3 regions of the Rothia sp. HMSC065C12 genome follow, and region 2 is predicted to be linked to each of the others. Evidence: riboswitches for the same ligand, from Rfam matches in the RefSeq annotation. Region 2 holds a riboswitch; each other region holds the start of a gene.

Region 1 (10,213 bases), on a different contig from region 2:
TTACTCTCAGAAGAAGCACCCTTATACGTTATGCTCCCCTGGGCAATTGGTGTAATTCCAAGAATTGCATTTATTAGCGTTGTTTTTCCCGCGCCCGAGGCACCAACTACTGCAATCATTTGATTATTCATCAGCTCAAGATTAATATCTTTAAGCGCAAAAGACGACGAGCCCTCATACTGAACGGATACATCTTTGCATATAATTTTTGAAATATTTTCATGGTTAGGGTTAGAAGTTTTTATCTCAGAAACATGGTCGTAAGTATCAGAGTCGCATACCCTTCGGAATTGCTGAACAGATAATGCTCCATTAATAATCTGACCAAATGAATATCCCACCTCTTGGGTCGCATCAACACAGGCAATGATTCCAATCAGCGATCCGGCCACATACGATATATTGGCGCCTGAATCCACAAGGAAGTACAGGGACGCAAAAAGTAAGACAGAGCAGAGTAGCCCTGCAACTATGGAGATGATTCCTCTAACACTTTCAAGGCTCAATTCCCTACCGGCCGCCCGGCGTCGCCAGGACGCTACGCGTTGCGAGAAAAATCGGGAGGCTCTCATGAGGTGAAGTTCTTGGGCTCGACTCTGAGCCATCAGATTGTCTAGATAGTAGTTCTCTACCCGATAGTCCTCGTACATTAGGGTGTATATAGCGTAATCACGTTTAGCGAGGATTACCATTGCAATAGATAGGGGTAGTGAACACAGTGCCGCAAAAATTGCTGCCACAATGCTGACGTTCGCGATATTAAGACAGAGAAGTAACACCATTGCGAAGGCACTCACCAGTGTCATAACTGACATGGTGTGAACCTGCAATTCCTGTTTCGATATTGCCTCTCTAGCAGCACGTATATCTTCCTGTGATTTTGTGCTACCTATATCAGATAACGGAAATGTAGATAACCTGTTATTTAACATGCAGTGAACCCGATAGTTCACCTTTGATTTGAGGATGAGCATGTTACTTATGACCCAGCGTTTAGCAATGATATTAATTCCGACAACAAGGGCAAGAGCAACGATATAAATCCAGGCCGCGCCACCATTTGAACCGCTCAAGGCTGATACTGTATTACCAATCAGCAGGGACTGACTCAAGGGAATGCAGGCAATGACGGCTAGCGATAGGGCGACGCTCACCAGGGTTGTGGGACAGGTTTTCCAGGCTAGGCGGAAGGACCAGAGTATAGAAGAAAATAGCTTTTTCATTCTCACCACGCTCACAAAGTCATATTGAACTCATCTTTGAGCCCTGAAACTCCTCGATGAGCGGACATTGAAACACTACCCGTGCCTCACTAGCTACCCTACCCCTCAATGAAATTCAAAACACATATATTCGTGCGTGTCCAAGAATATTAAGCAGACGTATCTGCGATAGTGCCAGGCATCCAGGGGTCAGCCGACAGCCCTACCCACAACGCCCCCAGCCGCCCTTCGTCATAGTCGGTCATATTAAGTTCATATTTCGCCCCAATGTCATGTCCAGAAATATTAGGACATCAACCGCCGCACCCCTTGCACGCCCTCGGAGGCGGTGGGTAAAGTGAAGGCGTTATCTATCAAGAGCGACCGAGAGATCTGGCTCGTCGACGTCGCAGCAACCTCGCCAGTATCCCCCACCGTCACGGTGCAGGGTGCGGACAAGGTGCTCCCGCCAGAACCGATAGAGAAGAATACCCTTCGGCACCCCTTGATGATGCGCACCCGCAACCGGTGGCGCGCATCCTGCAGAAGAATTCGCGCACCCTTACGGTGTGTATCTATCGGGTGAACACGAAGGATGGTCATGACGACAGTTCACCCGGCTCTTTCTTTTGAGCTGTTCCCTCCGCGCTCACACGCAAGCTGTGAGTCGCTGATTCGCACCATTGCGGAGCTTGAGGGTACCAACCCCGACTACGTTTCGGTCACCTATTCCGGTGACGCGAAGCGCCGTCAGAAGACGCTGGCGCTGCTCGACTACCTGGTGCACGAAACCTCCCTCACCCCCCTGGCACACCTGATTTGTGCAGGCCACTCGGTGCACGAGCTGGAGCGTGCGGTCCGCCTGATTCTGGGTCTGGGCGTGCGCGGTTTCCTGGCGCTGCGCGGTGACGTGCAGGAAGGTCAAGTTTCTGAGCTTCCCTTCGCCCGCTACCTGGTCGAGCTGATTCGCCGCGTGGAACGCGAAGATTTCGCCCACCTGGCGGCGGGTAAGGTGTCCATCGGTGTGGCGGCGTACCCGCAGAAGCACCCCGAGTCCGCATCCCTGCTGCAGGATATTGAGATTCTGCTGTCGAAGCAGCGTGCCGGCGCGGATTTCGCTATCACCCAGGTGTTCTTCGAGGATGAACGCTACAGCGCCCTGGTCGATTCGGCGCACCTGGCAGGTGTGGATATTCCGATTATTCCGGGCATCATGCCGGTAACCTCGCTGAAGCGCCTACAGAACCTCTGCCAGATGGCGGGCATGTCGGTTCCGGCGGATCTTGCGTACGCCCTGGAGACGGCAACCAGCAGCGCAGAGCTGCACCGCATCGGCGTGGACTACGCACTGAACCAGTGCCGTACCGTGATGGATGCGGGCGCACCGGGTCTGCACTTCTTCACCTTCAACGAGCATGCCGCGGTGCTTGACGTTCTGGATCAGCTGGACCTGCCCCGATACAGCAACCGTTTCTCCCAGCCCCTGAGCGAGCTGGAATTCGCCTAAGCGCGACCCGCTCCGCCCGGCGCGGATGCGCCACCCAAGTTTCCCCCAAAGTACCCCGGGAGCGTCCCGCGGATCTCGGCCCCATCGACGGGGCCGGCAGGGCCCGCTGATTCTCCCATTTCTATCCCCAGTAAAGGAATATGCACTATGTCTAACGTTGCTTTCCCCGCCGCAACTATTGTTGGTTACCCCCGCGTGGGCCGCTTCCGTGAGCTGAAGAAGGCTCAGGAGGCTTTCTGGAAGGGCAAGGCCACCCTGCAGGAGCTGCAGGACACCGCCGCAGACGTGCAGCGCACCTACTTCGAGCGCGTGACCGCCGCCGGTCTGAAGGCTGACAACTACTCGATTCCGGCAACCTTCTCCTACTACGACCAGGTGCTCGACGTTGTTCGCCTGTTCACCCTGGTTCCCGAGCGTCTGGCTGAGGCTAAGGATGCACGCGGCCTGCTGGATCTGCCCGGCTACTTCGCACTGGCGCGCGGTACCGAGACCCTGCCTCCTCTGGAGATGACTAAGTGGTTCGACACCAACTACCACTACCTGGTGCCCGAGATTGGTGCCGGCACCGAGATTAAGCTGAACCTTGAGGCTATTGACGAGCAGCTCGAGGTAGCAAAGCAGGCTGGCGTGAAGGTTCGCCCGCAGATTGTTGGCCCGCTGACCCTGCTGCTGGGCGCTAAGGCTGAGCAGGGTTCCGCTGAGGACTTCTCCCCCGTTGACCGTCTGGATGAGTTCGTTGCCGCGTACGCTCAGGTGCTGGAGCAGCTGGCTGAGCGCGGTGTTGAGTGGGTTCAGCTGGACGAGCCGGGCCTGACCGTGGACCGTGCCGACAACGCAAAGGTTGCGCAGCTGGCTGAGCGCACCTACCGTGCCCTGGCTGCCGGCGAGAAGCGCCCGCAGATTCTGGTGACCAGCCCCTACGGTTCTCTGCGTGAGAACCTGCCGGCGCTGCTGGGTACCGGTATTGAGGCTCTGCATCTTGACCTGGTGCACGGCGTGTACTCGAAGACTGAGCTGGAGTCTGTTTCTGCCGCTGGTGTGCACCTGGTTGCCGGTGTTGTGAACGGCCGTAACGTGTGGCGTGCCGATGTTCGCGCCGCCCTGAAGACTCTGGAGGCGCTGCCCGGCGCATCCGAGGGTGCCGTGTCGGTGGCTTCTTCGACCTCCCTGCAGCACGTGCCGCACGACCTGGCTCTGGAGGACCCCGCCGAGGTTCCCGTGGACGGCCTGGCGTTCGCTGACCAGAAGGTCGCTGAGATTGCTCTGCTGGCTCGTGGCCTGGCTGAGGGTGAGGCGGCTGTTGAGCCGGAGCTGAAGGCTGCCGATGAGGCGCTGGCTCGCTTCGCCGCTGACCCGCGCAAGCACAACGACGAGATTCGTGCCCGCGCCGCAGCTGTGACTCCCGAGGACTTTGACCGCCCGACTATTGACGTTCGCCGCGAGGCTCAGGCTGACCTGAACCTGCCGAAGCTGCCGACCACCACCATTGGTTCTTTCCCGCAGACCGCTGAGATTCGCCGCCGCCGTGCGGAGGCTCGTGCGGGCAAGATTTCCGCTGAGGAGCTGAACGGCTTCCTGCGTGACGAGATTGCCTCGGTCATCGCGCTGCAGGAGGGGCTGGGCCTGGACGTTCTGGTTCACGGTGAGGCTGAGCGTAACGACATGGTTCAGTACTTCGCTGAGAACTTCGACGGTTTCGCAACCACCCGCCACGGCTGGGTTCAGTCCTACGGTTCGCGTTGCACCCGCCCCTCGATCCTGTTCGGTGACGTGAAGCGTCACGGTGAGGGCCTGCGCGGTGAGGCGTTCACCGTTCCGTGGAGCTCCCACGCACAGTCGCTGAGCGACAAGCCGGTCAAGGGCATGCTCACCGGCCCGGTGACGATTCTGGCCTGGTCCTTCGTGCGTGACGACCAGCCGCGCCGCGAGACCGCTAACCAGGTGGCTCTGGCTCTTGCCGACGAGATTGCCGACCTGGAGCAGGCGGGCATCCGCATCATTCAGGTGGACGAGCCGGCTCTGCGTGAGCTGCTGCCCCTGCGCCGCGATGAGCAGCCGCAGTACCTGGACTGGTCGGTGAACTCCTTCCGCCTGGCAACCAGCGCGGTGAAGGATTCCACTCAGATTCACACCCACCTGTGCTACTCGGAGTTCAACGAGATTATCGACTCGATTAACGCTCTGAACGCTGACGTGACCAGCATCGAGGCGGCTCGTTCGCACATGGAGCTGCTGGCTGACATTCCGGAGAGCTTCGTTTCCGGTCTGGGCCCGGGCGTGTGGGACATCCACTCCCCGCGTGTTCCTTCGCAGGATGAGATTGAGTCCCTGCTGAAGGCTGCGATTGGTTACGGCACCATTGCTGACCTGTGGGTGAACCCGGACTGCGGTCTGAAGACTCGTGATTACGAGGAGACCAAGCAGTCTCTGCGTCACCTGGTAGATGCCACCAAGGCGATTCGCGCATCCCTCTAGGAGGCGCCTATTGGTTCCGCTGCCTGCTGCGGGTTGACCGGATGATGGTTTGCTCGCGGTAACCTGCGGCAGGTGGCGGCTGTTCGGCTTCGTGCCGGTATGCGTACCGACTGTATGCCGAGCTTTTGGGGATAGATAACAGGCCCGCCCGTACGGTTTTTCTTCTGCACCGTGCGGGCGGGTTTTCTGTGCTGTTTTAGGGCGGTGATTTATTGGTGTCCAAGTGGTTTTCTTTTTGAACTTAGGGTATAAATTACTCTAAATTTAAGTGTGGTCTGACCAAAACACATACTTACTCAACAAGGAAAGTATTTATATTCACCGCAGCACTTGTGGCACTGTTGCCCAGTAGACAGATATACATCACACAGATTTAGCACTTCCCCGTAATTCCAGGGTAAAAACAGTATTAATAGAATAATCGCTCCGAATATCCGTTCACCATAGTGAACATTCTACTGAAAACATTTCCAGCGGATTAGCATTTTTATAAGCCGCCGTTTTTAGAATTCCAGCATGACTACTACCACTTCATCAAAGAAGAAGAAGAAGGGTTCTACACCCCGCTGGCTCGCTATTCCGGCACCCAAGCCCCAGCTCAGCGAAGCAGAAGTTAATGCGAAGTACCCGCGCATGCGCCTACAGGTCTTCATGGGTATCTTCATCGGTTACGCAACCTTCTACCTGATTCGTAACAACGTCCCGCTGGTCACCCCGATTCTGACCAAGGAACTTGGCTTCAGCAACGCAGCAATTGGTGCACTGTCCACGGCACTGCTGCTGGCTTACGGCTTCAGCAAGTTCTTCACCGCAATGATTTCTGACCGCTCGAACGCGCGTTTGTTCCTGCCCATCGGTCTGGTGCTCTCGGGTGTTGCAAACATCCTGCTGGCGCTGACCGGTTACATGGGTGAAGGCGCGGGTGCGACGGGCTACGCTGCTGCTATCGCCTCCATCATGGCGACCATTATGGTCTTCAACGGCATCTTCCAGGGTATGGGTTGGCCTCCCTCGGGTCGTGTGCTCGTGAACTGGTTCTCCACCAGCGAGCGCGGCACGAAGGTTTCCTGGTGGAACACCGCCCACAACGTTGGTGGTGCGCTGTCCGGTCTGCTGGTTGCATGGGGCTTCTCCATGTTCGGCAAGACCTGGGAAGTTGCCTTCTGGTTCCCGGCTGTTATCAGCTTCGTTCTGGCGTTCGTGGCGTGGCTGCTGATTCGTGACAACCCCGAGGCTGAGGGTCTGCCCACCGTTGACGTGTACCGCAACGACCCGCACAAGGTTGAGTCCACCGCTGAGGATCGTGCAGAGTCCACCTGGACCACCATCCGTAAGCACGTGCTGACCAACTCGACTATGGTGTACCTGGCTCTGGCAAACGTGTTCGTGTACACCCTGCGTTACGGCGTGCTGGTGTGGGCGCCGAAGTACCTACACGATGTGCGCCACGCTTCCCTTGAGGGTGGTATTGCGGGCTTCTCGATTCTGGAGCTTGCCGGTATTGGCGGCACCGTCCTGTGCGGTTACGTTTCTGACCGCATGTTCAAGGGTCGCCGCTCCCCCGCGGGTATCCTGTTCCTGATTGCGACCGTTGGCGCGATTCTGCTGTACTGGCTGCCTTCTTCGGATGCGCCGCTGTGGATTGCGTACGTTGCGTTGGCTCTGATTGGTGGCCTGATTTACGGCCCGGTTATGCTGATTGGTCTGCAGGCTATTGACCTGTCTCCCTCGCACGTTGCGGGTACCGCTGCGGGCTTCACCGGCCTGTTCGGTTACGCGCTGGGTGCGACCCTGGCTTCTGCTGGTATCGGCATCATTGTTGATCACTGGGGTTGGAGCACCGCGTTCGTCTTCATGATTGTGTGCTCGGGTCTGGCGGTTCTGTTCCTCTGGCTGGTTAACGGTGCTGAGAAGCGTCTGATGGCTGAGCGTGCAGAGAAGCTGGCGGCTCAGGCATAATTGCCCCATCTTTCGTGTAGGGAAGCCACACGTTTGCTGGTGAGTCACCATATGATGGCTTGTCGGTAATCGTGTGGCTTCTTACGTTAAGAACCTAGAATGGAACCATGACTACTAACTCTGGAATCACTAAAGAATGGGTGGATGAAACCGTCAAGCCGGGCGACGATTTCTTCCGCCACGTCAACGGTAAGTGGCTTGCTACCCACGAAATCCCGGCGGATCGCCCCAAGGACGGCGGCCTGTACACCCTCCGCGATAACGCAGAGAAGCACGTGCGTGAGCTGGTGGAGAAGATCGCGAAGGAGCAGCCGGAGTCCCGTATTGGCGCACTCTACAACTCCTTCATGGATGTTGAGAAGATTGAGGCGGACGGCCTGGAGCCGCTGCTGAAGGAGATTGCCCCGATCCTGAACTCGGCAACCCCCTCCCACCTGGCTGTGACCCTGGCGTTGCTGTCTCGTGCGGGTCTGCCGCAGCTGTTCGCCTGGTACACCAGCAACGACCCGAAGGACCCGAAGAATTACACGTTCTTCCTGTACCAGTCGGGTCTGGGCCTGCCGGATGAATCCTACTACCGTGAAGAGAAGCACGAGGCTGCATGCGCGGCGTATGTTGAGCATATTGCCCGCATGTTTGAGCTGACCGGTCTGGCTGAGGGCTTCGGTCTGACTCCGGAGCAGGCGGCTCAGCTGGTGTTCACTCACGAGTCGGAGCTGGCTCGCCTGCACTGGAACGTCGTGGAGAACCGCGACGCTGAGGCAACCTACAACCCGTACCAGGCGACCGAGCTAGACGAGAAGTTCCCCGGCTTCCCGTTCTCCCAGTGGCTGCTGGCTCTGGGTGCCGACCCGGAGACCCTGGGTCAGGTTATTGTGGCTCAGCCGTCCTTCTTTGAGGGTGCGGCTAAGCTGTTCACCTCCATCCCGCTGATGAGCTGGAAGCTGTGGGCTGTGTGGACTGTTCTGCGTTCGCGTGCGCCGTTCATGTACGACGAACTGGTTCAGGAGAGCTTCAACTTCTACGGCAAGACCCTTTCCGGTACCCAGCAGATTCGTGAGCGCTGGAAGCGCGGTGTGGGCGCTGTCGAGAAGGCTCTGGGTGAGGAGATTGGCCAGGAGTACGTGGCTGTGCACTTCCCGCCTTCGCACAAGGAGAAGATGCTGGTTCTGGTCGGCAACCTCCTTGAGGCGTACCGCGAGTCTATTGAGTCGCTGGACTGGATGACTGAGGCAACCCGTCAGAAGGCGCTGGAGAAGCTGTCGAAGTTTGTCACCAAGATCGGTTACCCCGATAAGTGGCGTGACTTCTCCGCACTGGAGCTCGTGCCCGGTGACCTGTTCGAGAACCTGCGCCGCACCGGTGCGTTTGATGCTGACTGGCTGATTGCCCGTAAGGGTCAGCCGGTGGATAAGTCGGAGTGGCTGATGACTCCGCAGACCGTGAACGCGTACTACATGCCGCCGGCGAATGAGATTGTGTTCCCGGCAGCGATTCTGCAGCCCCCGTACTTCAACCCGGATGCTGACGATGCGGCGAACTACGGCAATATCGGCATGATTATTGGCCACGAGATTGGTCACGGTTTTGACGATCAGGGTTCCCGCTATGACGGTGACGGCAAGCTGGAGAGCTGGTGGACTGAGGAGGATTACGCGAAGTTCAAGGAGCGCACCTCCGCGCTGGTGGAGCAGTACAACGCGTACGTTCCGGTGGGTCTGGATGAGAAGTTCCACGTGAACGGTGAGCTGACTCTGGGCGAGAACATTGGCGACCTGGCTGGCATGTCTATTGCGTTGAAGGCGTACCGTCTGGCTTTGAAGAAGCAGGGCATTGAGTCGCTGGCTGACGCGCCGGTGATTGACGGTATGACCGGTATTCAGCGTTTCTTCTTCTCGAATGCTCGCGGCTGGTGCACGAAGTCCCGCCCGCAGCATGCTGAGGTGATGATTTCGGTGGATCCGCATTCGCCGGATGAGTTCCGTGTGAACGGTGTGGTGCGCAATATTGATGAGTTCTATGAGGCGTTTGGCGTCTCTGAGGGCGATGCACTGTACTTGGCTCCGGAGGAGCGCGTGCGCATCTGGTAGCATCCCGATAAGGGTATATGCTTTATTGCGTATATAAGAAAGGTGCCCGCCTCGTGGCTTGAAAACCACGAGGCGGGCACCTCTTTTCTAGAGAACTGCGGACGCTACACGAAGGTAGGCGTCTACTGCTACTGTGCCGAGCGTTGCGTTAGATAATTTCTAGCGCAATGTCCATGTGCAGCGGCTCGGTTGCATCGATGTGGTACTGGCTGTGTACCGGCGAGCCCCACGAGTCGTCTCCACCAACGCCGAGCTGACCTGCCAGGATACGCAGGTAGGTGCGGTTGTTCTCGGGCAGCTCCCACTGGTAGGAAGCTTCCTCAATCTGGTAGGAGGAGTAGGGCAGGAGCGATACGTGCAGGCCGTCACCGGCAGTCTGCAGCTGGCGGACACGGAAGCCGTGGTTGCTGTCGTTCGTCACTTCAGCCCAACGGACACCCATGTGGTTGCCACTTTCCTGAGGTACCAGGTACGGTGCGTAGTCCTGCTCGGGGGTGCTTTCCCACACGCCCAGGCGGACGCCGCTGCAACGGTCGGGGTAGGAGTCGCCGGGGCCGAGGCCGTAGTAACGCAGGTGCGAGAACTCGCCGGGCAGTGCCCATTCCAGACCGAATGCGGGCAGGGACGGTGCGTCCTTCTCGCCGGGGTAGTCGATGGTTACTCGCACGTTGCCGGTGCTCTGTGCTTCGTAGCGGACCGTAACAGCGGTGTGAGCGGGGGTTGCCAGCTCGTAGGTGTAGGTCACTGCCACGCTGTCATCGCTGGGCTGCTCGACAGCAACGTTAGCGCAACGGGCGTAGCGGCCTGCAACGGTCCACTGGGCGCGTTCGAAACCGTGTCCGGCGCCGCGGTCGTTGTCGGTCAGGGGCCTGAAGGTGGTGAGCTTCGGGGGGCGAATAACATGCTCGGTGCCGTTGTGTACCCAGGAGACGATGCCGCCCTGAGTGCGGGACAGAATAACTTCAGCCTGGTTGTTGCGC
Region 2 (10,213 bases):
CCGTCGGTGTACTTGCGGATCCAGTCGTAGGTGTAGTTCACCATCTCCTGCGGGATGACAGGGTCTTCCTGGTCGCGGCCGAAGAACACCGGCAGTTCGGTCTTCTTCAGCTCCTCGTCCTTGAAGTACGGCGAATCAGAATCTACCGCATAGCCGGACAGTCCCACTACGGCGGCGAACTCGCCGGGGGCGTGACGCACCATCGAAGTTGCGATGCCCATACCCTGCGAGAAGCCCAGCAGAGTCACCGAAGCATACTGCTCGCGGTTCGCGCGCACCCACTCCAGCACGTAGTCGCTCGCCTGCTCAATGGCGCGCTGGTCAGATTCGAGCTGCTGGTTCAGCGGGTACCACTGGTAGCCGATAGCATCTGCGGCAATGTAGGCGCCGGTCGAGTCCGCGGAGAACTGGGTGCCAACCGGCTGCGGTGCACGCATGGAGGCGTAGGTGAAGCCCTCCTGCGGAAGGTGCGCCGCCAGAGACAGCAAATCGTGCTCCTGGGAGCCGTAGCCGTGCAGCATGAGCACCAGGTGGGTGCCTGCACGTTCGTTCTCGGGGCGGGTGTATTCGACGACGTATTTGTTTTCGCTCATGCACCCATCTTAGCGAGGACTCCCCCACAAACCTGCACCGCGGGTTCCGCCGCTAGCTTGACCCTCACCTAACGTGAGGTTTTAGAGTGAAACCATGGACGCGAACATAACACCACCTGACGGGCAACACGAATACACCGTAGGAGAAGCGGCATCACTACACGGGCTAACAGTCCGCACGCTGCACCACTGGGAGCACCGAGGCTTACTCAACCCGGCACATGATGAGTTCAACGGGTACCGGTACTACACCGATGCAGATCTTGAACGAATCACCGTCATCATGGGGTACCGCGCCACCGGCATGAGCCTTGACGCCATTCGCAACATACTGCAGGACGAAGCGAACAGCACCGAGCATCTACTCGCTCAGCGGGATATGCTTCAACGCAAAATCGCCGCGTACGGGCGCATGCTTGAAACCATCGAACACCTTTTGGAGGACACCATGGCACCTAAAAATGAGCAGCTCAGCGCTGCCGAAAAAGCAGAGATTATGGGTGAAGGGTTCAGTCTCGCCCACCAGCAGGAAGCGCAGGAGCGTTACGGAAAAACTGACGACTGGGCTGAATACCAGCGCCGAACTGCAACGATGAACCGTGCCGACTGGCAGAACGGCAAACAGCAGGTTGACGAGGTAGAGCAGGCCCTCGTCGAGGCATTCAACCGCGGCGTGAAGCCGGGCAGTGAGGAGGCGAACGCACTCGCCGAGCGGCACCGCGCCTCCCTGTTCTTCTTCGAGGTCACCCCCGCTAAGCACGCTATTCTAGCCCGCGGCTACGTTGAGGATGCCCGTTTCAAGGCGCACTACGAGAAGCTTGCGACCGGGCTCGCGGAGTGGTTGCGGGATGTCATCTACGAGAATGCTCGTGCACATGGTATTGACCCGGAAAAAGCGGCTTGGGGTTAAACCTACGGGCTGAAAATACCCAGTAGCTAGGGGTGAGTAGCCGAGCATGCCAGCTGAGCACAGAAAAACGCCCGGTATTCCCAACGTTGGGAATACCGGGCGTTTATACGCGTCTGCAGAAGACTAGTTACCTAGCGGGTGCTGTCGAGGTGACGGCGGTGCTCCTGAATACGGCGATCCAGGTGCTCAAGGTTCTGCTGCAACCCCACAATCTCATCCTCAATCTTCTGACGGGCACGCTCCATCACATCAATGGATAGGGCGTGGTCGTCCGGATTGCTCAAAATCGTGCGAATGTCGGCAAGACTCATGCCGGCCTGACGGCAGGTAGCAATAAACCGTGCTGCGGAGATAGACTCCTCATCAAAAATACGGGTTCCGTGAGCATCACGGGGCACCGCAATGAGCCCCTCTTTTTCGTAATATCGCAGGGCGTGGGTGCTCACCCCCAACTGCTCCGCTACCTCTTGAATACTTACCACAGCGTTAATGCTATGGGGTTAGAGCTGGTCTAAAGCAAACCGAGAACCTTTACCTTCCGGTGCAACAGGAGGTTACTTCGCGATATCTCGCGGAGGTTTCGCAAAACACCCGAAAAACCGGAAAATATTCCCTGACTTGGCATAACACTCTTCATAAAGATAGAAAAAATGCCGGACACTCGCATCATACGAACGCCCGACATTTTATTACATAACCCTATGGGTGAAGGTTAATTCACGGTGGGCGGAAGGACAGTTGAGAATACCCAGTCATTCCCTCACAATCCCACACCCACTGTTTGGATAAAACAACATTCAGCAGGATGCGTGAAACGCCTTCGGGCGCCGGTCGAGTTAGCGATTAACAGCGCCGTACAGACGAGTCATCGATTCCAAAGCTTCACGTTCACGCTGCGCCTCACTCGGGGCGGCGGATTCATCTTCAACGCCGAGGGCGCGCGCCAGAATCTTCTCCACCTGCTTCGCCTCAATCAAGAAGCCGTCATGGCCGTGGTTCGACTCGATAATGTCCACGGGCACCGGGGTGGGAAGCGCCTCCGCCAGGCGGTGCGACTCGTGCGGGAAGAACAGACGGTCCGTGTTCACCGCCGCAATCGTCCACTCGCAATCGGTGTGCGCCAGCGCCTGTGCCAGAGTGCCGCGGCCACGAGCCACATCGTGCGAAATCAGCGCCTCATTCACAGCCAGGTAGCTGTTCGCGTCAAAACGCTCAACCAGCTTAGCGCCGTGGTGGTCCAGGTAGCTTTCAATGGCGTAGCGGCCACGCGGCTCACCCAGCGAACCGCCCACAGTGTTTTCGCCGCGGTTCTCCTCACGGCCGAAGCGGTGCTCCAGCTCTGCGGGGCTGCGGTAGGTGGTGTGCGCGATACGGCGCGCCAGAGCCAGACCGGCAGTCGGTGCAGGACCGGCATAGTAGTCGCCACCGGCAAAGTTCGCATCCGAACGAATCGCAATGTTCTGAGTGTGGGCCCAGGAAATCTGCTCCGCCGTAGCCGAAGGACCGGAGGCGATGACCGCGCATCCGCGCACCAGCTCGGGGTTGGTTGCCGCCCACTCGAGGGCGCGAGCGCCACCGAGGGAACCACCAATCACGTAGCGGAAACTCGTCACGCCCAGTGCACGCGCCAGACGCGCCTCAGCACGCACCGAGTCGCGGATGGTGACGAGCGGGAATCGGGATCCCCAGTGCTCGCCGGCGCCCGGGTAGCCTTCGGGAATGATGCTGGCCGGACCGGTCGAACCGTAGCAGCCGCCCAGAATATTGGGGGCAACGACGAAGTATCGGTTGGTGTCGATGACCGCGCCGGGACCCACGATGCCCTCCCACCAGCCGTCGGATTCGATAGCGCGGATGAGGGGCGCGGGCATGTCCGGGGTGGGCACGCCGCGGGAGACATGCGTGTCACCGGTGAGTGCGTGCAGGATGAGGATGGCGTTATCGCCGGTCTCGTTGAGGGTACCCCAGGTTTCGTAACCGATGGTCACCTGCGGCAGGGTCACGCCGGACTCGAGCTCCAGGTCGCCGATGTTCAGCTGACGCAGATAGCCTTGCGCTTCGGGGTGCTCGGTGCGGGTGCCCGCCACGGGGATGGGTGCGGTGACAGGCTGGCTGGTAGTGCCGGACTGGCTAGTGCTCTGGGTGGTCATGGGGTTCCCTTCACTGGGTTGGTCGGCGAGGTGGTGCCGGGTGTGAGCGGGGTACTCGTCTGTGGGTAGAAGAAGCAACAGATTGGGCGGCAGCAACGCCGCACAGTTACAACATGCTCCGTAACGGGGAATCCGCAGGTGGACCGAAAAGCCGTAGCTTGCCGGTCCACCTGCGGGTTGCATCACCGTTTAGGAGAGGGTGTCGAAGCCCAGCTGCAGGTCGGCGAGAATGTCGTCGATGTTCTCGATACCGACTGCCAGGCGGACGAAGTTCGGGTACACGCCAATCTTCTCCAGTTCCTCAGCGGAAAGCTGGGAGTGGGTGGTGGAGGCGGGGTGAATCACGAGCGAGCGCACGTCACCGATGTTCGCCACGTTGGAGTGCAACTTGAGGGCGTCCACGAAGTCGCGGGTCTGCTCCAGGGTTGCGTCCTTGAGGGTGAAGCCGAGCACCGCACCGGGGCCCTTGGGCAGGTACTTCTGTGCACGCTCGTACCAGGGGGAGGATTCCACGCCAGCCCAGATGACCTTCTCGACCTGCGGGTTTGCTTCGAGCCAGCGGGCGACCTTGGTGGCGTTCTCGATGTGGCGTTCGATGCGCAGGGAGAGGGTCTCCAGACCAATGCCGATGTTGAAGGCGTTGGTCGGGGAGATGGCGGCGCCGGTGTCACGCAGCAGGGAGACGCGCGCCTTCAGGATATAGGAGAGGTTCGCGCCGAATGCGGAGTCCTTACCCAAATCGCGTGCGTAGACCAGGCCGTGGTAGCCGGGGGCGGGCTGGTTGAACTTGGGGAACTTCTCGGGGTCTGCACCGTAGTCGAAGTTACCGGAGTCAACGATCACGCCGCCGATGGAGGTGCCGTGGCCGCCCAGGTACTTGGTGGCGGAGTGGACGACCACGTCTGCGCCGTGCTCAATGGGGCGCAGCAGGTAGGGGGTGGGCACGGTGTTGTCCACGATCAGGGGCACGCCGTTTTCGTGGGCGATCTTGGCGATGGGCTCAATGTCGAGCACGTCGTTGCGGGGGTTGGGCACGGACTCGCCGTAGAAGAGCTTGGTGTTGGGGCGGACTGCGGCGCGCCATGCGTCCAGGTCGTCCGGGTCCTCAACAAAGGTGGTTTCAATGCCCAGGTCGGCGAGGGTGTACTTGAGCAGGTTGTAGGTGCCGCCGTACACGGAGGGCGAAGCAACAACGTGGTCGCCTGCACCGGCAATGTTCAGGATTGCGTAGGTAATAGCTGCCTGACCGGATGCCAGCAGCAGCGCGCCTACGCCGCCTTCCAGGGAAGCGATACGGTTTTCGATGACTTCCTGGGTGGGGTTGTTGAGGCGAGTGTAAATGGGGCCCAGCTCGGCGAGGGCGAAACGGTTCGCTGCCTGCTCGGCGCTGTCAAAGACGAAGGAAGTGGTCTGGTAGATAGGTAGTGCCCGAGCTCCCGTTGCGGCATCCGGCGCCTGACCTGCGTGGATCTGGCGGGTTTCGAACTTCCAACCGGCGGGGTTGGCGGGAGTCGGGACGGTAGTGTTGTTGCTCATGCGTGGCTCCTATTGGGGATTCTTAAGGGGCCGCATGCCGACGGTACAGGAATCGTCGTCGAATAATCCTGTCACGATTGATGTACCGGTTTCGGTCACATCGGTCCCGCGCTTGCGTCACGCTTGTGCGTGCCGCCCGGTCTTCACCCAGGGCACCCCACCGCGGAGGAGGGTTGCCGGCCAGCTAGCTGGGGCTTATCGCTGGCGCTCTTGACCTGTTATTTAGAGTGTCATAGGGCACGGGGCGGGGTCAAGGATTTTGTGGGTGCGCGGTACTTTAAGACATTTCATTGCAAAGATGACGTTTTTTAACGTCTGTCATAAAACGCGAACGACGGTGCCGGGGCAATCCGAGGACGAGGCAATCGAGATGCGGAGGCGGACACCCACCATCCACACAGTAACCCCCATCACTTTTATCTACGGTTTTTCGGTACACTGAAATGACACATACACTCACGCAGGGTACAACTCGCTACGGCTCGCTACGCCGTTTATCCTGCTCAGCATCCCTCCGGTATAGGGGCCAGAGGGTCATACCCGAAGGTTACCTACCATGTCTCTTGTTCTTGATGCGGCGCAGCTCAGCCGCGTCTTTGGCAAAGGTGAAAACGCTTTTACCGCCGTCGACCGGGTGTCGCTTCGCGTCAGTTCCGGTGAGATTCATGCCCTCCTCGGCCCCAACGGTGCGGGCAAAACGACTACCGTGCAGATGTGCTCGACCCTGCTCACCCCCACCGGCGGTAGCCTCACCGTGAACGGTATTGACGCCATCACCCACCCGCAGCGGGCGCGCCGTCACGTGGGCCTCGCGTTGGGCGGGGAGAACGGCTTCTACCCGCGCGCCAGTGCCCGCGACAATCTGCTGTTCTTCGCCGATGTTGCGGGGGTTTCCGGGCGGACCCGACGACACGAGGTGGAGCATGCCCTAGCCCGTGTGGAACTCACCGATGCGGCAACGCGGCCTGTCCAGGAGTTTTCCCGCGGCATGAAGCAGCGCCTACATATTGCCCGCGCCCTGCTCGGCTCCCCCGCCCTGCTCCTGCTGGATGAGCCGACCAACGGGCTCGACCCCGATATCGCCCTAACCGTGCGAACCCTCATCCGCTCCCTCGCGGAAGACGGCGCCGCCGTTCTGCTGACGAGCCACCTACTCGGCGAAATCGAGGACCTGGCGCACACCATCACCGTGTTAGGCGCCGGTTCCGTCGCCGTGAGCGGCAGCCTCGAAGACATCGCCGCGCACGCCGGCATTGCCGCCACGACCGTGGTACAGGTCGAGGCCACCGCCACCGAGGGCCTTGATACGCTTCGTGGGCTCCTCGGCGATAAGGCTACGGTGCTCTTCGCCCCGCGCGGTTCCGGCTGGGAGCTCACCCTCTACTGGCACGGCGAGCGCACCACGTTCGAGGCGGGAGAAGCTCACCGCATCCTGGCGGAGGGGCTCGCCGCCGCGAACATTGGGGCACGGACCGAACCGTACACGCGCCCGGCAACCCTGGAAGAGGCATACCTGGCGATGGCGGAGGGGCTCAAGCGATGAACGTGAAGACGCGACGTTCGGAAGAGTTCCAGCGGCGGGGTCGACGGTACGACCTGTGGCAGGAGTGCGCCCGCCAGCTGCGGCTCATGGGATTTAGCCTGCGCCAGTTCCTGACGGTCCCGTACTTTATTCAGCTGCTTATCAGCACGGTGCTCGGGTCGGTCATCCTTCAGGCGCTCGCCGTGCATGCGGCGGCGCAGAGCTCCGAGGGTCACTCCGTTGACCCGACCCTGGCGTGGACCCGCGCGGGCATTGTGGGCATGTGGTCGGTCTGCATCGTGTCTGCGGGCATTATCAATTTTGAGCGCTTCCGCGGGACCCTCGTGTACCTGTGTTCGGGGTCGATTTCTCCGGTGCGGGTGCTGGCGGCTATCGTTTCGAGCGCCTCCATCGTGGGTCTGGCGGCCCTGCCCCTATCGTGGGCGGTTTGGGCTCTTGTGACGCTCAATCCGCAGGTTACGGACTTTTCAGCACTCTGGCCGCGCTACGTTCTGGGCATTCCCCTGCTGTGGCTTGCGTGCCTGTCGGTTACGTTCATGATTGCGGTGTTCTTCGTGGCGACGCCGAACGCTATCGCCTACGAGGAGCTATTGCTCGTGCCGGTTTTTATTCTTTCCGGGGTTCTCTTCACGACCATTGAGGCGCCCGCCTGGCTGGATGCCGCGGGTGTGCTTATTCCCCTGCAGGCGCCGGTGCACCTGCTACTTGGGCGTACCGCCATCACTACCCCGGCGGATGCACTCTTGCCCGTAATTCAGACCCTGGTCGTGAGCTTCATCTGGGCGTTGTGTGCTTTCCTCTTTGCTCGGAAGGCTCTTGCCTCCGCCCGCCGTCGCGGCACTCTGGGGGCGATGTAGCGTGCATGTTCTCTCTTCTGCTGCTCTGCCTAGCGTGGCGCGTCGGGCACTGTCTACCGCCTCTATTGGCTGGTCATCTTCTATTACCTTCGCAACCCTCGGAACGGCTGTCACGACCCTGATTCTCGTACCCGGTCTTAACGTGCTTTTCACGGTGCTTCTGGGTGCTGATCTTGCCGCGAACGATACGGTACGCATCGGCTGCGCGTCTGCTCTGATTGCCACCCTCAGCTCCGTGGCAGCCGGTATTGTCGCGCGCGTTGCCACAGACCGGTGGATTGGCGTCTTCGAGTACGTGTGTACGGCTCGCCCGGTGGATGCGGGCTACTGGCTCGGTGCGGCGGCGGTACCCGCGTTGCTGGCTTCCGTGACGGGTCTGAGCAATGTGGGTATCGTGTGGTTGTTGTCCCTCACGGCGCCCTCTACCGGCGCGAGTTCGGGGCTTCTGCTGGGCGCTCTTGCGCTGATGCCGGTTGCGGTTCTGGGCGGGGTCTGCCTGGGTATTTTTGCTGCCGGCTTGGGCCTGTACCTGTCGGATCCGTACACGGGCTCGAATGTTCTATCTATTGTTCTGCCGGTCAGCGCGGGCGTGATTGTGCCGGTGAGTACCTACCCGACGTGGCTTGCCTGGGTGTGTTCCTGGGTTCCCGGGTCCCGGCTGGTGCAGGTTTTAGATGCCTCTAGCGGTATCGCGAACGGCACCGCGCCGGAGCTTTTCGCGCTCCTGGCGGCAGACACAGCCCTGGCAGTACTCTACGCCGTAGTGGGGTTGGGGCTGACTTTGCTTGCCGCCCGCCGCATCCGTGCCGGCGCCCGCGCATCGCTGTTGTAAACGGTGAACCCTGAAAAAGAACGAACCTTTTAATCACCCGCTATCCGGGCGCCGCAACCAAGAAAGACTATTCCTGTGACCATTGCTCCCGCTTCATACACCTTAGAGACCCTAGGGTTCGACCCTTCCTGGCAGGGTTCAGCAATCCGCGCCGCGTTCACCCTCGGCGGTACCCTCGAAAACTTTACCCTCGCCCGTGTCAGCGCCGTGCACCGCACCCGCTGCGAGCTACTGACCTGCGAGCGGGGTGAGCTCATTAAGCTTTCCGCTCCGCTGCGTCCGGTTGAGAACGACTACGGCGAAGAAGAGTACCCCGTCGTCGGCGACTGGGTACTCACCCAGCCCATCCCTGGAACCGGTAGCGATAGCCAGCCCGCGGAGCACAAACCCCTCGCGATACTGCCCCGGCGAAGCTACCTCACCCGACCCAGCGCCACCCGAGAATCCGCAGATCAGCCTGTCGCCGCCAACGTGGATATGCTCTGCATCGTTGAGCCCTGCTTCCCCGAACCGTCCATTGGGCGAATTGAACGCTACACCGCCCTGGCGCACGCTTCCGGGGTGCAGGTCGCGCTGATTCTCACCAAGGGTGACCTGGTAACGGCCGAACAGCTCACCAACTACAGGGATTCCCTCGCAGGTGGTGTGGATGCGGTACTCGCCGTCTGCACGGACAACGGCTACGACCCTGCCCCGGTGGCGGAGCTTGTCGCCGGACGCACCGCCGCGTTCCTGGGCCGTAGCGGCGCAGGAAAATCCACCCTGGTCAACGCCCTGCTCAACCCCGGAGTTGACCCCCGCGAGGATAGCCAAGAATATCAGGTGCAGGTCACCTCCACGGTCCGAGATGCTGACGGCAAGGGGCGCCACACCACCACCAGCCGCCAGATGCTTGTTTTGCCCAGTGTGGAAAGCTCAAGCGAAGGAGACTCGACCAACGCAAAATCATCATCTGGCACGGTGCTGATCGACACTCCGGGCGTACGAGCCCTCGCCGCCACGAGCGATAGCTCCGCAATTGATGAGACCTTTGACGATGTCTCCAGCTACGCCTCCGCCTGCCGGTACAGCGACTGCTCCCACGGCTCCGAACCCGGATGCGCGGTACAGCAGGCGCTCGCCGACGGCGCTCTCGACCCCGAGCGCTTCGAACGCTACCGCAGGATGATAGCCGAATCCGCGCGTCTACGCCTGCGCTCTCAAGAACGTGAGTACAGGCAAAGTAACCGTGCCTTCACGAAGGCGAATAAGGCGGGCCGCCGCACCCTCATGTCCATTAAGGGGCGCGCTAACTAGCCACTGAACGCGCACGTTGCGGCGAGGCTTCGGTGAGACTTCAGCTGGGCTTCCACAGGCTGAGCCGGGCGACCCCGCACAAGCCGCAATATAGTAGCCTGCCTCACTCTTCGATACACTAGAACTAGGCGTGCCCACAGTCCCCCGCGCACTCTCACCGCCACCCGGCGGCACAGGAACGCGGGCGCAGACGGCACACACCATTCACAAACCCATAACTCATGAAAGAGGTGGCAGCATGGCTGAACAGAACCTCACCCCGCCCGTACCGAAGAAGGTCGAGCACCGCCGCGAACACCACGGCGACGTCTTCATCGACCACTACGAATGGCTCCGCGACAAGGAAAGCGAAGAGGTCCTCAACTACCTCAAGGCAGAAGCCGAATACACCGAAGCTGTCACCGCAGACCAGCAGCCCCTCCGCGAATCCATCTTCAACGAAATCAAGGGCCGCACCCTGCTGTCAGATCTGACCGTCCCGAACCGTATCGGTGAC
Region 3 (10,213 bases), on a different contig from region 2:
CTTCCAGGCGACCGAGCACCCCGAGAAGGACAAGGGCCCCGAGCACATTGAGCCGAGCGGTATTACTGCTGAACACGCTCGTTCGCTGGGCCTGATTAAGTAGGCTGAATAGGCGGTGCAACGCCAACAAAGAGCCTTGTCAGATCAATAAAATGGCATAGCAAAAGGTGCGGATACCGAATCATTATTCGGTATCCGCACCTTTACTCTATGTAGCTTTCAGCTCAGCGCAGCGTGCAGCTCGGCTCAGTGCTCAGCCCAGCAACAGAGCCTAGACAGCCTCACTCACGCGGCCGGTATCCACCAGCACCTGCGCAATGTGGCCCAGCGCCTCCTCATTCTGCAGCGAAGAAACATCGCCTAAAGAACGGCCCTGGTACAGCTCACCGAGCAGACGGCGAGTAATCTTACCCGAACGGGTCTTCGGGATGTCGGCAACCGCCACAACGTCCTTCGGCTTAGCGATCGGGCCAATGTGTTCACGCACGTGTGCGGTCAGCGCCGCCTTCAGCTCATCCTCAGTCAGGTCCTTACCCTCATCGGTGAGCGTCACGTAGGCGACCGCCTGGTGACCGGTCAGCTCATCCTCCACGGGGCAGACACCAGCCTCAACCACAGCCGGGTGAGTCACCAGAGCCGACTCAATCTCAATCGTGGACAGGCGGTGACCCGAAATGTTAATCACGTCATCAATACGGCCGAGGATGTACACGTTACCCTCTTCGTCTTCCTTCGCGCCGTCGCCAGCGAGGAACCAGCCGCGCTCGCCGTAGTGACGCCAGTAGGAATCCAGGAAACGCTGCGGGTTCTGCCACACGGTACGAGCCATCGAGGGGCCAATCTTATCGACCACGATGAAGCCCTGCTTGCCGGGTTCGACCGGGTCGCCGTGCTCATCCACCACGCGGGTGGACACGCCGGGAACGGCGCGGGTAGCGCAACCGGGCAGGGGAGTGCAGTGCGGGGTGCCCTCCGGGTAGGTGCCCTCGGGTGCGAATGCCGGGTCGTGCGGGCGCGGGGAGCACACGGTCGAGCCGGTCTCGGACTGCCACCAGGTGTCGATGAAGGATGCGGTGCCGCCACCCACGTGCTCGCGCAGCCAGCGCCACGCCTCCGGGTTGATGGACTCGCCCACCGAACCGAGCAGGCGCACGGTCGAGAAATCGTACTTGCCGGGCTCCGGGCCGTTCGGGAACGCACCCATGAGCGAACGAATCAGGGTCGGCGCGGTGTAGTAGTTGGTCACGCCGTAGCGTTCGATGACCTCAAAGTGGCGACCGTAGTGCGGGGTGTTCGGGGTACCCTCGTAAATCACCTCGGAGACACCGTTGACCAGCGGACCGTAAATTTCGTAGGTGTGGGCCGTGACCCACGCCAGGTCGGCGGTGCACCAGTGAACGGTGGACTCCACCTTCTTGGGGTCGTTGACGGCGGACAGCTCGTCGGGGCGCAACACGCCGTTCTCATCCACGTAGTCCGGCAGCAGATCGTACAGCAGCGCGTGGGTGTACGCGGTCTGCACCAGGTATCCAGCCATGGTGTGCACCAGGCCCTTGGGCTTACCGGTCGTACCGGAGGTGTAAATGATGAACAGCGGGTCTTCTGCGTCGTGCAGTTCGTAGGCGTGAGTGTCCGGCTGGTCGTCCACCAGGTCGTGGTACCAGACGTCGCGGCCCTCAGTCCACGGCACAGCGGCGTGCGCTACCGGGTCGGAGGCACTGGTGCGGTCCACCACGATAACGTGCTCGATATTGTTCTCACCGGAGCATGCTTCGTCGGCGTTGACCTTCACGGGAACGACCTTGCCGCGGCGGTTCTGGCCGTCGGTGGTGATGAGAACCTTCGCGCCGGTGTCTTCCACACGGAACTTCAGCGCCTCAGCGGAGAAACCACCGAAGACGAGGGAGTGAATCGCGCCAATACGCGCGCAGGCCAGGGTGAAGATAATGGTTTCGGGGATGACGGGCAGGTAGATGACCACACGGTCACCCTTGCGCACGCCCAGGGACAGCAGGCCGTTCGCTGCCTTCGCGATGCGGCGCTGCAGTTCGGCGTAGGTGATGGCTTCACGGTCGCCGGGTTCACCTTCAAAGTAGAGGGCTACCTTGTCGCCGCGGCCCGCCTCCACGTGGCGGTCTACGCAGTTGTAGGCGACGTTCAGCTTGCCGCCCTCGAACCACTTAATTTCGGGGATCGTGAACTGTTCGATGCCTTCCTCATCGAAGCCGAGGGACTTCGGCTTCTCGAAGCGGTGCGCAGTGTGCCAGGGCTCAGCCCAGGTGAGTCGCTGCGCCTGCTTCTCCCAGAACGCGACGCGTGCCTCGTCAGATTCGAGGGCGGGGTTCGGGGTGGGGTTCAGTGGGTCGGTGAACGAGTAGGGGGTGGGCAGTCCCATTATTCTCCCATCGGTTGCTGGCATTAGCACCCTTGCTCGCCGTGCCGCTGTCTGTGTGACCGTGGGGTCTGTGTGTGCGTTGGCGAGGGGGTTGCTGCGACGTCACGGAGCCAGGTCTCTCGGTCGCTCTGGATGGTTTGCCTTCTTAGTAAAGCGCGCTCGGGGCCAGGAAGCAAAGGAGCCCGTCATATTCGGCATGCTGTGTATCGGTTCGTAATATTCCGAAATATTTAAAGACCCCGCCCCGCGCTCACTGCTGTGGGGCGCGGGGCGGGATTCATCATCATCATTCAGTAGGCGACAGGTTTCCCCGCCGACTTCTTTCTCCGGCGCGTAGCGATGATTAGCTCACCTTTGGGGAGCAGCCACGCGGCGGACATCTCTCCTAAAACTCAGCGCGTGCTGAGTGTTACGTTTAGCTGTGGTGCTAGTTGCTGGGGTACTTCGCCTTCACCCAGCGCTCGAACACGCCCACCAGCGCGTCGGTAATCTTACCGAGCACCGCCAGCGCCACAATAGCCAGCAGCAGGCGGTCGGTGCGGCCGTTGTTCTGCGAGTCGGTCAGCAGATAACCCAGACCCATGGACGCACCCAGCAACTCAGCGGCGACCAGGAACAGCCACGCCTGAGCCAGCGCCAGACGCAGACCCGAAACAACCGACGGCAGAACCGCGGGAAGCTGAACCGTGGTGAACAGGCGCAGACCCTTCAGGCCGAAGGCGCGGGCCATCTCCACGAGCTTGGGGTCCACGTGGGCGAGGGCTGCGGAAACCGTGGTGTACACGGGGAAGAACGCGCCGATGGCCACGAGGGTCACCTTCGAGTTCTCGCCGATGCCAATCCACAGCAGAAGCAGCGGGACCCACGCGAGTGAGGGGACTGCGCGCAGAGCGCCGATGGTCGGGGCGACGAACACGCGCACCGGGGCCGACAAGCCAATCAGCGATCCCAGCACCAGGCCGAGTACCGCGCCGATGCCGAAGCCAATCAGCACGCGCTGGGTCGAAATCGCGACGTGCTTGGCCAGCTCACCGCGCTGCGCCAGCTCGATACCGGCGCCCACCACACGGTCGGGGGAGGGCAGCTGGACCTGCGTGAACACGCCGTTGGTGCTCAGAATATACCAGAGCGCAATCAGCGCCAGGGGAAGAATCAGGCCCAGGTACTGCTTACCGGCGAACGGGTTCGACGGCAACTTCACGGAAGAGGCACGCTTCTCGGCACGCTCAGCGTGAGCGCTGGAGGCGGCGGTAATCGTTGCGGCGGTCATTACTTCTCCACCGCCTTGGCAATCTTCTCGACTGCGGCGCTGTCAGCCTTCTTCGCGAACTGGTCGTCCACGATGCTGTTCAGGGCCTTGTCCACGTCGGACTGGGAGGGGACGTCGCCGGACTCGACCAGAATCGGGCCAACGCCCTTGAGTACCTCAACCTGCTTGGCGCCCGGAACCGGGTCGATGTCCAGGTGGGTGCGCTCCATGACGACCTGAGCGGTCTCGTGCTTAATGCCGGACTCCTCCTCGACAATCTTCACAGCCTCTTCGGGGTTCTTCTTAGCCCAGGCGCGAGCGTACTCGTACACGTCCACGATGGTCTGTGCGGCGGTCGGGTTGGACTGAATGAACTTCTCGGTCGCGTTCAGGAAGCCGTAGGTGTTGAAGTTCAGGTTGCGGTAGAAGAGCACGTCGCCGCTTTCCACCTCGGCGGCAGCCATGATCGGGTCCAGGCCGCTCCACGCGTTGACCTGACCGTTATCCAGGGCGGTGCGGCCGTCGGCGTGCTGCAGGTTCTGAATGGTCAGGTCCGAAGCAGAAATACCCTCCTGCTTGAGTGCCTGCAGCAGCAGGAAGTACGGGTCGGTACCCTTGGTCACGGCAACGGTCTTACCCTTCAAATCCGCAACCTTGGTGATGCCCGAATCCTTGCGGGTCACCAGCGCCGACCACTCCGGCTGCGAGTAGAGGCTAATGACCTTGATGGGGGAGCCATTAGCGCGTGCCAGCAGCGCCGCCGAACCGGCGGTCGAGCCAACATCAATATTGCCGCTACGCAGCGCCTCATTCGCCTTGTTCGAGCCGGCCGACTTGACCCACTCAACCTTCTTACCCTCGGCGGCGAGGGCGGTCTCAAGCCAACCCTTCTTACGGATAATCAGGGACAGCGGGTTGTAGGTCGCGTAGTCAATGGTCACGGTGTTCTGATTGCCACCACCGGCAGCACCGGAGGCGTTAGCGGAACCGGAACCTTCACCGGCGCAGGCGCTGAGCAGAGTAGCAAAAGCGGCGGCTGCGGCAAGGGACTTGAGGGCGGTACGGCGAGACGGGGAGTAAGTCATGATGAAATCTTTTCGCTTCTGAAGATGATGATGTGATGTGTAAGAAATGTGTTGCGTGGCGGCTTTAGGCGTTATCTTCCACGCCAAGCTCAGCCAACAGTTCGCTACGCAGCGCCGTGATCTCTGCATCGGCGCGGTCACGCGGGTGAGAACGGTCAACGGTCACAATGCGCTGGATGGTGGCGGGCGCCTCCGGGGTGTCCTTACCGAGGACGATCACTCGGTCAGAGAGGTACAGCGCCTCTTCCACATCGTGGGTGACCAGCAGAATCGTGGTCGGGTCTTGACGGTGCACGTCCAACAGCAAATCCTGCATGTTGATGCGGGTCAGCGCGTCCAGAGCACCGAAGGGCTCGTCGAGCAGCAGCACGCCGGGGTTGCGTGCGAGCGCTCGCGCCAGGGACACGCGCTGAGCCATACCGCCTGAAATTTCCTTGGGACGGTGGGTTGCGTATTCGCCCAGTCCGACCAGGTCGAGCAGGCGCGCTACGGATGCTGCGCCTTCAGATTTTTTGGTGCCCTGCGGTAGTCCGAGAGCCACGTTGTCGGCGACGGTGCGCCAGGGGAGCAGGCGCGGTTCCTGAAAGCCGATAGCTACGCGGGGGTCGAGGCCGGTCACTGCCTTCTCGCCGATACGCACGGTACCTGCGGTGATGCGGTTCAGGCCTGCTGCTGCACGCAGGAGAGTGGATTTGCCGCATCCGGAGGAGCCGATGACGGAGATAATCTCGCCGGGGGCTGCGGTGAAGGAGACTCCGCGAAGAACTTCGTGGGTTCCGCCGGGCACGGGGAAAGATTGTCCGACGCCTTCAAAGCTCAAGGGGACGGCGGCGGTGGATACGGCACGGCGGCCGTTCTTTTCACTGGTGGGTACGTCAGTTACTGCACTGTTGAGTGTCATGTCACTTCCATCGTTCCTGGCGTTAGCACCGGGGGCGGAAGAATCCGTGCCGGTTGCTGCGACGTCGTGGAGCCAGGTCTCTCAGTCGCTCTGGATGGTTTGCTTCTCCCACCCTATGGGCTGTGGCGTGCCTCAATCAACCCGGCGGGCGCGTATGAATTTCTATGACCGTATATTTCGCATTTATCACGAAATATTTCGGTTCCACGTCACAAAAAGATTTTTTCGTCACAAACGTGACCTCCCTCCCGCGCGCCCCGTACACTCAAACCACGAGATCATGAGTCCCGGCGCTAAGCTCTGGCTAGCCGGGCGGCAACCCTCTCCCGTAGCGGGGTGCCCCAGATGATGATCTGGCCTCAACGTTACGAGGCAAGTACGGCGCGAACGCGCCACCTGCACGAAGGCCACCACCGAACGCAGAAGGCAAGAAGGAGGCGGCGCGCGGGGTGCAGGGCACTAACCCGATCGTCCCCGATCATTCGCGAAAGGAAAATCGATGGCTGAGCAGAAGAAGCGCATCGTAGTTAACGCATTCGAAATGACCTGCATTGGTCACCAGAGTTTCGACCTCTGGCGTCACCCGCGCTCCCGCGCAACCGAGTACAACACCATCAAGTACTGGACTGACCTGGCTAAGACCCTTGAGCGCGGTCTGTTTGACGCCGTGTTCATCGCTGACGTGGTCGGCATCTACGACGTGTACAAGAACTCTGCCGCTCCCGCCATTGAGGGTGCCGCTCAGGTTCCCGTGAATGACCCCGCAACCCAGATTTCTGCAATGGCTGCAGTGACCGAGCACCTCGGCTTCGGCGTGACTGCTGCCGCTACTTTCGAGCAGCCCTACACCCTGGCTCGCCGCTACGCCTCCCTCGACCACCTCACTGAGGGCCGCGTCGGCTTCAACGTTGTGACCTCTTACCTGCCTTCGGCTGCTGAGAACCAGGGCCTGCCCACCCAGATCCCGCACGACGAGCGCTACGAAATCGCTGACGAGTTCCTGGACGTCTGCTACAAGCTGTGGGAAGGCTCCTGGGAAGACGGCGCAGTCATCAAGGACCGCGAGCGCGGCATCTACGCTGACCCCTCCAAGGTCCACCCGATTGGCCACAAGGGCAAGTACTTCTCCGTACCCGGCATCTCCCTGACCGAGCCGAGCCCGCAGCGCACCCCCGTGATTTTCCAGGCTGGCGCATCCAGCCGCGGCCAGCAGTTCTCCGGCAAGCACGCTGAGGCTGTGTTCATCAGCGCCCTGCGCCCGGACCTGACCCGCGTTGTGACCGACCGTATTCGCGCCGCTGCAGAGGAGCAGGGCCGTAGCCGCGACGACGTCAAGATCCTCGCAATGCTCTCCGTCATCGTGGATGAGACCGAAGAGAAGGCAAAGGCAAAGTACGAGGATTACAAGAAGTACATCAACCTCGACTCTGCACAGGCTATTGTCGGCGGCTGGTCCGGTGTTGACCTGTCCCAGTTCGACGAGGACGAGGTCCTGAACTACGTGCAGACCGAGTCGATTCAGTCCTTCCTGACCCCCTTCACCCTGCAGGCGAAGGACAAGAAGTGGACCCGCAAGGACATCGCTGAGCACACCACCCTCGGCGGCATGGGTGAGGTCATTGTTGGTGACCCGGTTCAGGTTGCTGACGAGCTGGAGCGTTGGATCGATGAGGGCGGCCTGGACGGCATCAACCTGGCGTACCACGTCACCCCGGGTTCCTTCGAGGACTTCATCGAGTACGTTGTTCCCGAGCTGCAGAAGCGCGGCCGCTACCGCACCGAGTACGAGGGCAACACCCTGCGTGAGAACATCTTCGGTAAGGGCCACACCAAGGTTGCTGACAGCCACCCGGCTGCTAAGTACCGCGGCGCATACGTGGGCAAGCCTTCGGCTGCTGACACCCCGGCTCGCGCAATCGCTGAATAAGCGTTGCCGCTGAAGCGTGCCGTGTAGGTTCGCTCAAACTTAACGATTGAAAACAAGAACGCCCGTTCTGCTGGAGGATTTGTACCCCCGGCAGAGCGGGCGTTTCTTTGCGCTGTGCTTTCTCTATACTGGGTGGCATGACTGAACTTAACCATGATGACCGCTGCCCCTGCTCGAGCGGCGAGGTGTACGGCGCCTGCTGCGGCAGGTTCCTGGGCGAGTTTGCCGCCTCCGGCACGCTGACTGCTCCCGCGCCGGAGCAGCTGATGCGCTCGCGTTTTACCGCGTTTGCGACCGGGGATGCGGCGTACCTGCTGGCGAGCTGGCATCCGAGTACTCGCCCGGCCGCCTTGGAGTTGGAGGATGATATCCGCTGGTATCGCCTGGATATTCTGGGTGCTTCGGGTGGCCCGTTTGATGCGTCCGGTACGGTGGAGTTCGTTGCGTATTACCGTTCGGTGCCGGGCGTTCCTGCGGAGGAGCGGGTGAAGGGCAGCATGCATGAGCTGTCGCGCTTTGAGAAGGTGGGCGGCGCCTGGTTCTATCTGGATGGAGACGTCCGCTAAATCTCGTAACTTTCCCTGCCCCTGTCTCGTGCAGAGTGCGGGCATAGAAGAAATGGCAGAATCATTCCGAAACCGGAATGATTCTGCCATTTCTTGTTTTAGTTAGCTTCTGTCTTTTAGAAGATTTTCAAAGTCAATCTGAAATATCAGCCAGGCCAAGCCAAGAGGCACGCTCTGCCCCAATAGCAGGAATCAAAATAGGGGATGCGGTCATGACTAAGACGCTTCCTTGAAAACAGAATCTTGAAGAATGCGCTCTGCCTCAGCGGAGCTTCGCGGATCCCCCAAATCTAGAAGATCTACCGCCACATGCAAGGGCAGAATATGGGGCGGCTCATCGCATTCACGCAAGATAATGTTCGCCGAATCTACAGACGCCGGAAGCAGGTTGTACAGAAAAATGATGTTCTCTAAATCCTGGCTTGAAACATATGCATCAACCATTGAGCCGTACACCTGAGAAATATCGCTACTAATGCCGGTAAGCGACAATGCAGAGTCTTCCAAAATTGCAGGAATTTCAGCGGGAGGAGCCTGCAGATGATGCACTTTCAGACCGCGGCGAGCTCGGTATCGCTCAACAGACGCAGGTCCTTGCACCTGAATTGCTGAGGCGCGTTCTTTTGCCCTGCGGCGTTCCTCAGCAGATAGAACAGATGACTGACCATCGCAGTAACGCGCCAAAGCGTTGAATGCATCGAAGGAAATAGGACGGCCAGCATTACTGCGGTGCGCAGCGGGAAGAGCGTCGACAACCCAGCGGCTTCCCAATTTACGACCTTGAAGCATTCCACGTTCTAAGCGGGCGCGCACGCTTCGCTCTGAAACCTTAGCTTTTTGAGCATACTCTTGAACGGACATCATGGCAGAATCATACCGAAAACGGAATGATTCTGCCATGATTTTCTCGCACCCGGAAGCGATAAGGAACATGCAAGAGCGAACCAGATACGCCAAAGGCAGGCCCTTCGGCAGCTTGAAAACTTACATTCTCAGCCGCATCAGGAACCTGCCTTCAGCAAATATGTAGACTGTTGGACTTAGCTAGTCCAGCCGTTAATGATGCCCATACCGAAGTAGATCACGAACACCGCGGACACCAGGTACATCAGCCAGTGCACGTCCTTACCGCGGCCCTGCACCAAGCGAATGAAAGTGTACGCCACGAAGCCGGCACCAATACCGTTCGCAATCGAGTACGACAGCGGCATGAAAATAATGGTCAAGAACGCCGGAATACCCAGACCCCAGTCGGTCCAGTCAATATTCACGGCCTGGCGAATCATCAGGAAGCCGACCACGACCAGCGCCGGAGCAACCGCCTCGAAAGGAACGATGGTGACCAGCGGCGAGATGAAAATCGCCAGCAGGAACAGCACACCGGTCACAATGTTTGCGAAACCGGTGCGTGCGCCCGCACCAATACCGGTAGCGGACTCAACGAAAATCTGGTTGGCGGAACCGGATGCGCCACCACCGACAACGGAACCGAAAGCGTCCACGAGCAGGACCTTGTCGATGTCCTCAACCTTGCCGTCCTTCATGGTGCCAGCCTCGGCGGCAAGACCAACCGAAACGCCCATCGCGTCGAAGAACACGGACAGCAGAATGGTGAACACCAGCAGCGAAGCAGCCAGCGGACCGATGTGGGTGAATGCGCCGAACAGGTCAGCGGAACCGATGAGGGAGAAGTTCGGGGTGGTGAACTTCATGTCCGCCAGGGAAGGCACGTTCAGGGACCAGCCGGTCGCCGCCTCCTTCACGGAACCGGAGGGGACAACCGCCTCCAGAATCAGGGACAGCGCAGTGGAGGCAAGCACGCCCCACAGGATCGCACCCTTCACGTTACGGATGAACAGGGCGATGGTGAAGAACAGGCCGAAGAGGAAGACGAGGGTGGGCCAGCCGAGCAGGTGACCGCCCGCGCCGAGGCTCACCGGAACGGTGGTGCCGGCTGCGTCAGGCATGCGGCGGATAATGCCGGAGTCGACCAGACCGATAAAAGAAATGAAGAAGCCGATACCGACCACAATCGCGGTCTTGAGCGACTCGGGGACCGCCTCAAACACCGCGGTACGGAAGCCGGTGAG

The links. A riboswitch is a leader RNA that binds a small molecule or an ion and turns the genes downstream of it on or off. The one in region 2 is predicted to bind S-adenosylmethionine.
Region 1: another riboswitch for S-adenosylmethionine. It lies ahead of HMPREF2836_RS02170 (methylenetetrahydrofolate reductase); the one in region 2 lies ahead of HMPREF2836_RS00965 (bifunctional o-acetylhomoserine/o-acetylserine sulfhydrylase).
Region 3: another riboswitch for S-adenosylmethionine. It lies ahead of HMPREF2836_RS01855 (LLM class flavin-dependent oxidoreductase); the one in region 2 lies ahead of HMPREF2836_RS00965 (bifunctional o-acetylhomoserine/o-acetylserine sulfhydrylase).

The regions. Positions count from the first base shown of each region.
Region 1 is NZ_KV807672.1:41-10,253, forward strand. Features, by position in the region: partial or broken gene HMPREF2836_RS02160 (ATP-binding cassette domain-containing protein) at 1-1,223, opposite strand, end outside; SAM riboswitch class I at 1,571-1,687, shown strand; gene HMPREF2836_RS02170 (methylenetetrahydrofolate reductase) at 1,804-2,709, shown strand; gene metE (5-methyltetrahydropteroyltriglutamate--homocysteine S-methyltransferase) at 2,857-5,184, shown strand; gene HMPREF2836_RS02180 (MFS transporter) at 5,701-7,143, shown strand; gene HMPREF2836_RS02185 (M13 family metallopeptidase) at 7,251-9,233, shown strand; gene HMPREF2836_RS02190 (beta-galactosidase, LacZ type) at 9,382-10,213, opposite strand, start outside.
Region 2 is NZ_KV807670.1:182,305-192,517, reverse strand. Features, by position in the region: gene HMPREF2836_RS00985 (alpha/beta hydrolase) at 1-593, opposite strand, end outside; gene HMPREF2836_RS00980 (MerR family transcriptional regulator) at 688-1,503, shown strand; gene HMPREF2836_RS00975 (MerR family transcriptional regulator) at 1,635-1,985, opposite strand; gene HMPREF2836_RS00970 (homoserine O-acetyltransferase MetX) at 2,340-3,653, opposite strand; gene HMPREF2836_RS00965 (bifunctional o-acetylhomoserine/o-acetylserine sulfhydrylase) at 3,843-5,189, opposite strand; SAM riboswitch class IV at 5,293-5,405, opposite strand; gene HMPREF2836_RS00960 (ABC transporter ATP-binding protein) at 5,746-6,732, shown strand; gene HMPREF2836_RS00955 (ABC transporter permease) at 6,729-7,589, shown strand; gene HMPREF2836_RS00950 (ABC transporter) at 7,591-8,421, shown strand; gene rsgA (ribosome small subunit-dependent GTPase A) at 8,497-9,717, shown strand; gene HMPREF2836_RS00940 (S9 family peptidase) at 9,956-10,213, shown strand, end outside.
Region 3 is NZ_KV807671.1:115,663-125,875, reverse strand. Features, by position in the region: gene HMPREF2836_RS01880 (C4-dicarboxylate ABC transporter substrate-binding protein) at 1-103, shown strand, start outside; gene HMPREF2836_RS01875 (AMP-binding protein) at 272-2,395, opposite strand; gene HMPREF2836_RS01870 (ABC transporter permease) at 2,823-3,665, opposite strand; gene HMPREF2836_RS01865 (aliphatic sulfonate ABC transporter substrate-binding protein) at 3,665-4,729, opposite strand; gene HMPREF2836_RS01860 (ABC transporter ATP-binding protein) at 4,794-5,630, opposite strand; SAM riboswitch class I at 5,635-5,731, opposite strand; SAM riboswitch class IV at 5,907-6,015, shown strand; gene HMPREF2836_RS01855 (LLM class flavin-dependent oxidoreductase) at 6,130-7,557, shown strand; gene HMPREF2836_RS01850 (YchJ family protein) at 7,695-8,123, shown strand; gene HMPREF2836_RS01845 (hypothetical protein) at 8,340-9,023, opposite strand; gene HMPREF2836_RS01840 (NCS2 family permease) at 9,164-10,213, opposite strand, start outside.